3 regions of the Solibacillus isronensis genome follow, and region 3 is predicted to be linked to each of the others. Evidence: riboswitches for the same ligand, from Rfam matches in the RefSeq annotation. Region 3 holds a riboswitch; each other region holds the start of a gene.

Region 1 (2,204 bases), on a different contig from region 3:
CTACAGGAAGGAAAGAAGGAAATGCCCAAAGCGGACTCAGCATCGATGTATATGACAGTCATACAGGGCAAACGCGGGATGTAAAAACACTGTCCGGTGGTGAAAAATTCAATGCCTCACTTTCATTAGCTTTAGGAATGGCCGATGTTATTCAAAGTGTTCAAGGAAGTGTGCATATCGATACGATGTTTATTGATGAAGGATTCGGTACTTTGGATGAGGAAGCGTTAAGAAGAGCGATCGATATATTAATCGATCTTCAGCAAACAGGGCGCTTAATCGGCGTCATTTCCCATGTGGCCGAATTAAAAGCAGCAATGCCAGCTATTTTGCAAGTACAAAAGCTAAAAGAAGGCTACAGTAAAACTGAGATTATTATTAAGTAAGAAAAAAAACACATTTCCCTCCAGTTAAAGTGGGAAATGTGTTTTTTGCGTCAACGTTTTGGAGTTCGTCGTGAAGTTGCTGGTTGGGGTGTAGTTTTTTTGTTGTCCATCATTTTTTTAATGATCGGATACACGATTGGTCCATATTTAATTGCTGTTTTAATGAGTTTTTTTAATTTCATTAGTAAACACTCCTTAACGAATACATTTCGTATAAAAAATATACCCAAAGATGGAGCGTTCATAAACATTAACGTAAAACTTTAATCGCTTGAGCTAAATTCCATATCGCCAGGATAAACGTAATAACAACTAAAAAAATAAATCCGATAAAATGCGAACTAATAAAAAAGTCCTGAATGCTCAAGGTCAAAGTGTCATTCCAGGAAAGAACGGAAGTGAAAAAGTAAATCATATAAAAAATCCCTAACAGTATCGGTATGAGTTGGGTAATAAAAGCTTTTTTAGAATGGCCTTTAACGGCATCATCTTTCGTAACAATAAATATAATTAACGGTAAAATAAACGGTGCAAAATAAAAGCTCAAATAGCTCAGTGCACTTAAACCTTTCGATTGATCCATTATTTATCACTCCTTCGTATCTAGTATATGTAATTCTATTACGTTTCAAAATAATAGCTGTTGAAAGTTGTAAAAATATTCGTTACAATGAGCATGTTCAAACAATAAAAATTAGATGTACCACAAGGGGTGCCGAGAAAGTCGGCTGAGATTGTGCACGGGATTGCACTGACTCTTTGAACCTGTAAGTTAGCACTTGCGTAGGGATGTGGATAGAATCCGACTGTTCAAACGATAGTCAGGCTTTTGTCCTGATTATCGTTTTTTACTTTTTCTAAATACCTAGAAGAAGTAAAAGTTCCATTCTATCCCTCTTCACTTTTGTTACATCGGATAAAAGAAAGGGGCATTGTTATGGACAGAAAGAAATTATTGATGATGGTGGAGATAGCGATATTTGCTGCCATCGGACTTGTGTTGGATCAAGTATCATTTAAAATGTGGGCACAAGGCGGGTCAATCAGCTTTGTTATGGTACCGATCATGTTAATGGCCATTCGTTGGGGATTAACAGCAGGACTTGCAACAGGCTTGCTGATCGGCGTGATGCAAATGATGTTCGGTGCATACATTGTACACTGGCTTCAGGCTATTTTAGATTACGGCCTTGCATTTACAGTAGTAGGGTTAGCGGCAATTGTAAGAAAGCCGTTATTAGAGGCTGCACAATCGCTCAATAAAGTGAAAATGGCATTTTATATCGTCATTGGGGCACTTATAGGTGGTGCTTTAAGATTTGTATCGCACTTGCTTGCAGGTGTCGTGTTCTTTAAAGAATATGCAGGCGATGATAATGTATGGGCCTATTCAATTATCTACAACAGTACTTATATGGTACCTGCTACTATACTTACGGCAATTATCGCAGTTGTTTTATTCACATCTGCACCTCGTTTACTGCAAAAAGTAAAAACAACATAACGAATAGAAAACTCAAAGCTTGCAGTGAGGAATACTTTTCCTGCTGCAAGTTTTTTCATATTAATAGTAGAAAGTTGTACTAAATTAGTAATTAAACGGCAAATTTTAAAATCCTTGAACAATTACAACCGATTTTAAGTATGCTATAGTTAAGGATAGACATTGTTTAAGAGGAAGGAAGTTACACATGATTGTTACTACTCAAGAAGAAATCCAGGCGTTTAAAAAAATTGGACGCATTTGTGCTGAAATTCGTGAGGCGATGAAAGCTGCGACAGTACCTGGCGTGACAACGAAAGAATTAGATGAAATTG
Region 2 (2,204 bases), on a different contig from region 3:
CTCGCGCTACGTTACTTCTTTGCCAACAATTTCATTTTTAATGTCTTCCTTAATGGTCGTGAGTACGTTTATTTATATTATCAGTCATGGGAATTTCTTTGGTTTTCGTAAAGCTGAGTTAAGTTATGAAAGAGTCATGTTCGTCCACTTTACAGAAATTATTGTATGTGGTGCTACCCTGTTTATTTTAATTTTCACATTAATCAATGCGTTGTATGTGTATTTTTAAATGGATGGCTACTAACGACATAGGCACACACTGGTAAATTATTGCATATTTTAACTACAATAAAAAAGAGGTGAACTATTGAATCCGAATCAAGATTATACATCAGTGCAACCCCAGTTTACATTCGACCTTAATAAAAACCCGTTGTTCGTTAAAGACCAGCAAAATTTTATTAATGTAATGGGCGTCAACCAGTTAAATACACTGGATAATATATCGCTGCTTGATATTTATTTGAGTGCCAATAATGTGATTGAACCGCACTACCACCAAAATGCGGCGGAACTTGTTTACTGTATTGCGGGGAGTGCGATTGTTTCGATTTTGAATCCGTTTACGAAACAGCTGATGCATTTTCCGATTACCCCCGGTCAAGTAGCGAACGTTCCTCAAGGGTGGTGGCATTACGAAGTCGCTACGCAAAACAACACGCATCTGCTTGCCATTTTTAATGCTCCGACACCGGAAGTCATTTTAGGTTCCGACCTCCTTAAGCTGACACCAGCAAATATTATGGCCCATACGTATGGCATGAACGAAAATTTATGGCAGCAGGCAATTGCTCCTGTCAGACCGAATACTTTCATCGGTCCGCCAAACCCTTGGCAACATGCCCAACCCGGTAATTATGGCGGCGGGTATGAGCAGTAGTTTTTCTCGGTCAAAGGAATCAAATTTAGAAAATGCATTTGCATAATGAAACGGCCGTGTTATGATAATTGTGAAATTAACCTAATATTGGAAGCAGATGATCTGCTCATAAAACTACTAGGGGCGCCTTTTGGCTGAGAAGTACCCTTTGCACCTGATCTAGGTAATACTAGCGTAGGAAAGTAGTGTCGATCCCCTATTTTTATTTTTGTATAGGCTACGATACCACTTTCTTAATTGAAAGTGGTTTTTTTGTTGCAAAAATTATTATAAAGGATGGTAGAAATGAATAAAACGAGAAAACTTACATATTCCGCGATTATCGCAGCGATTACGACGATTCTCAGCAGTTTGGTGTATATCCCATTAGGTTTTGCAAAAATTTTTCCGATTCAGCACTTTGCCAATGTCGTATCGGCGGTACTGCTCGGTCCATGGTATGCGGTATTACAGGCGTTTCTTACATCGACGTTAAGAAATTTGATGGGGACAGGCAGTATCTTTGCCTATCCGGGGAGTATGATTGGCGCACTTCTCGCTGCATTTTTGTTTGCGAAAACGAAGAAGTTGGCGTTTGCAGCTGTAGGTGAAGTGATTGGGACAGGGTTGCTCGGTGCGATGGCTACTTATCCGATTGCGATTTTATTTTTAGGTCAGGAAGCGGCACTGTTCGGTTTTGTCCCGGCATTTATGATGAGTTCGTTTGCGGGTGCGCTTTTAGGCTATGGCTTGCTGAAGATTATGGTGAGAAACAGGGCGTTTGGCGGGATGCTTTATCAGAATGCCGGTTGAGTAGCTGGCGTTGAACGCAAGGGATTTATTATTAGAAGACTTTAAAATATATTAGAAAATGAAGCGCCGGGTATCGACTCATGACACCCGGTACATTTATTAAGCTAAATTGATTTGCCATGACACGCCGTAACGGTCATTTAACCAGCCGAATTTCTTACTGAAACCGTAATCACCGATTGGCATTAGTGGATGGCCGCCTTCAAGCAGTTTTTCATAAAGATGATTGATTTCTTCTTCTGTATCACATGTAATAAAAATAGAAAATGACGGTGTGAAGTCAAACTCATGTTTTAAATTGCTGTCAATGCACATAAATTCCTGACCTTTTATCGAAAAAGTTGCTTGCATAACTTTCCCTTCATCTCCGCCTTCATTTGCTCCATAGCGGACAATACTCGTAATTTCTGCGTCCTCGATAACGGATGTGTAGAAGTTCATTGCTTCTTCTGCAACGCCGCCTTGAAACATTAAAAATGGTTTTGCGCTTTTCATTGTACCCTTCCCCTTCTGAATTCAAATTTACACCACT
Region 3 (2,204 bases):
CTTACCTGTTTATATTCATTCAGTAGCGTTAGTAAGTCATCAAACGGTTCTTTACTGTTTGCAAGCACCGCTGCACAAAAGGCACTAAGCAAGCAGCCACTCCCCGTCATTTTTGTCACCTTTTCATGACCACCCTCTACAAATTCCACTCTTATCCCATCAGTAATAACATCTTGTTCTCCTGTTACGATCACAATACATTGATAGTTATTAGCCAACTTTTTGGCAGTCACTGCAACATCGATATCTCCTTTGCCACTATCCACACCTTTAGACGCCCAATTTACTCCCGCCAGAGCCGCCATTTCTCCAATATTGCAACGGATTACATTAATCTTTAAAAGGTCGAGCAATTGTTGTGCTGTCTCCGCTCGAAACTTCGTTGCCCCTACACCTACTGGATCAAAAACAAGCGGAGTATTATGCATGTTTGCGCTAAGTCCTGCTTTCTTCATCGACTCTATTGTCCGTTCATTCAAAGTGCCCATATTTAAAAGCAAAGCATTGGCCTGGGCAGCCATTTCCCCCACTTCTTCTATTGCATCCGCCATTACTGGTGAAGCACCCACCGCCAGCAAACCATTCGCTGTAAAGTTTGCGACGACATAATTTGTAATGCAATGTACTAACGGTTGATTTTTATGAATTACTTGCAGACTCATTTATATACACCCCTTGTTCCCAGCTTTGCTTTGTCCAAGGCATCTCCCAGAACATCCATTCGTAATAACAGCTTTTCTTAAAATGCTCCTGCAATACTTTTAGCTTTGCAGGTTGTTCTTCCGCATATCGATCCAGCATCGATTTTTGTACTTCAATATTTTGAAGCATCTCCTCGGAAGCATATAATGCAATCCACTGTTCATAAAGAGGGACATTCGGGCATGCATCTTTTAACCTTTGCCCAATCTCCTGATACAGCCATGGGCATGGCAGGATTGCCGCAAATGCTTCTGCTACATCTCCGTTATGCACTGCATTATACATATGGCTTACATAGTTATAGGCTGCTGGAGCCGGTTCGAATTGTTCCAAATCATCCGCTGTCACACCTAATTCTTTAAACGTTGTACGGTGTAACTCCAGCTCTGCGTCATGAATAAATTTTGCTGTTTGCAGAAAATATTGAACATCGTCATCCGTAGTCGCTTTTGCAGCTGCAAGAGCAAGAACTTTCGTATAATGTTTTAAATAATATGCATCCTGCAGCATATAAAACTTAAACTTTTCAAGCGGTAAACTCCCATCTGCAATCCCTTGTACAAAAGGATGATAGAAGCTAGCCTCCCAATAAAAATCCGTTTCTTTCCTTACCTTTTCACAAAATCCCATTGTTACTCCTCCTTTTTGTTGGCGGAAGCACAAAAAAGACGCCTCAATATAGAGAGACGTCCCCAAAAAGTGTACGTACCACTTTTCATTGCTCCCTACGTCCGTATTAACGGCCAGGTTCCAAGGGTCAGGTTTTAACCTTCTCAACACTGCTGTGTCCCCCCGCAAATCAAATGCTTGTGTATTTGCAAAAGAAAGACTCCACGTAAAAGATACGCGGAGCCAAAGTAAGTACATATGTATAGCGTGTACTTTGCTCCCTACGTCCGTATTAACGGCCAGGTTCTAAGGGTCAGGTTTTAACCTTCTCAACACTGATGTGTCCCCCCGCAAATGCATTTAATTACCCCGAGTGTAACAAATTAATTCGAACCGGGCAAGTGAATTCACAAAATTACGAAATTAATAGTTCAATAACAAATTCACAAAATAGCGCATCGTTAGTAGAAATTTTGTTACTAATGATGCGCTGACATCTATTGTAAATGGGTTACTGCAGATCTTTTACCAGTCAGTTCCTGATAAGCCTGAGCATATTCCTCGGCCAGTTTATCGACATATTGTTTTGTGGAAGTAATCTCTTTAATCGCGCCAATTCCTTGCCCGCTGCCCCAAATATCTTTCCAGGCTTTTGCGGTATTATCATTAAAGTTCATTGCTGAAGGATTACTTTCTTTTAAATTACTCGGGTCCATCCCCGCGTTCATGATAGAACCTTTCAAATAATTCCCGTGGATTCCTGTAAATAAATTGCTGTATACAATATCTTCTGCAGTACTATCAACAATCATCTGTTTATATTCTTGACGAGCAAACGCTTCTTCGGTCGCGATGAATGGTGAACCGATATAGCCAAAATCAGCCCCCATCGC

What was found. Region 3 has a riboswitch for thiamine pyrophosphate ahead of tenA (thiaminase II). Riboswitches for the same ligand answer to the same signal wherever they lie in the genome.
Region 1: another riboswitch for thiamine pyrophosphate. It lies ahead of thiT (energy-coupled thiamine transporter ThiT); the one in region 3 lies ahead of tenA (thiaminase II).
Region 2: another riboswitch for thiamine pyrophosphate. It lies ahead of thiW (energy coupling factor transporter S component ThiW); the one in region 3 lies ahead of tenA (thiaminase II).

The regions. Positions count from the first base shown of each region.
Region 1 is NZ_JAMBOC010000004.1:45,115-47,318, reverse strand. It holds gene M3166_RS15185 (AAA family ATPase) at 1-386, shown strand, start outside; gene M3166_RS19405 (hypothetical protein) at 437-568, opposite strand; gene M3166_RS15180 (DUF4870 domain-containing protein) at 637-969, opposite strand; TPP riboswitch at 1,085-1,193, shown strand; gene thiT (energy-coupled thiamine transporter ThiT) at 1,324-1,890, shown strand; gene map (type I methionyl aminopeptidase) at 2,078-2,204, shown strand, end outside.
Region 2 is NZ_JAMBOC010000002.1:152,676-154,879, forward strand. It holds gene M3166_RS12485 (nucleotidyltransferase) at 1-229, shown strand, start outside; gene M3166_RS12490 (cupin domain-containing protein) at 308-880, shown strand; TPP riboswitch at 990-1,078, shown strand; gene thiW (energy coupling factor transporter S component ThiW) at 1,166-1,672, shown strand; gene M3166_RS12500 (VOC family protein) at 1,772-2,167, opposite strand.
Region 3 is NZ_JAMBOC010000001.1:237,117-239,320, reverse strand. It holds gene thiM (hydroxyethylthiazole kinase) at 1-662, opposite strand, end outside; gene tenA (thiaminase II) at 640-1,332, opposite strand; TPP riboswitch at 1,408-1,506, opposite strand; TPP riboswitch at 1,573-1,671, opposite strand; gene M3166_RS01130 (NAD(P)H-dependent flavin oxidoreductase) at 1,809-2,204, opposite strand, start outside.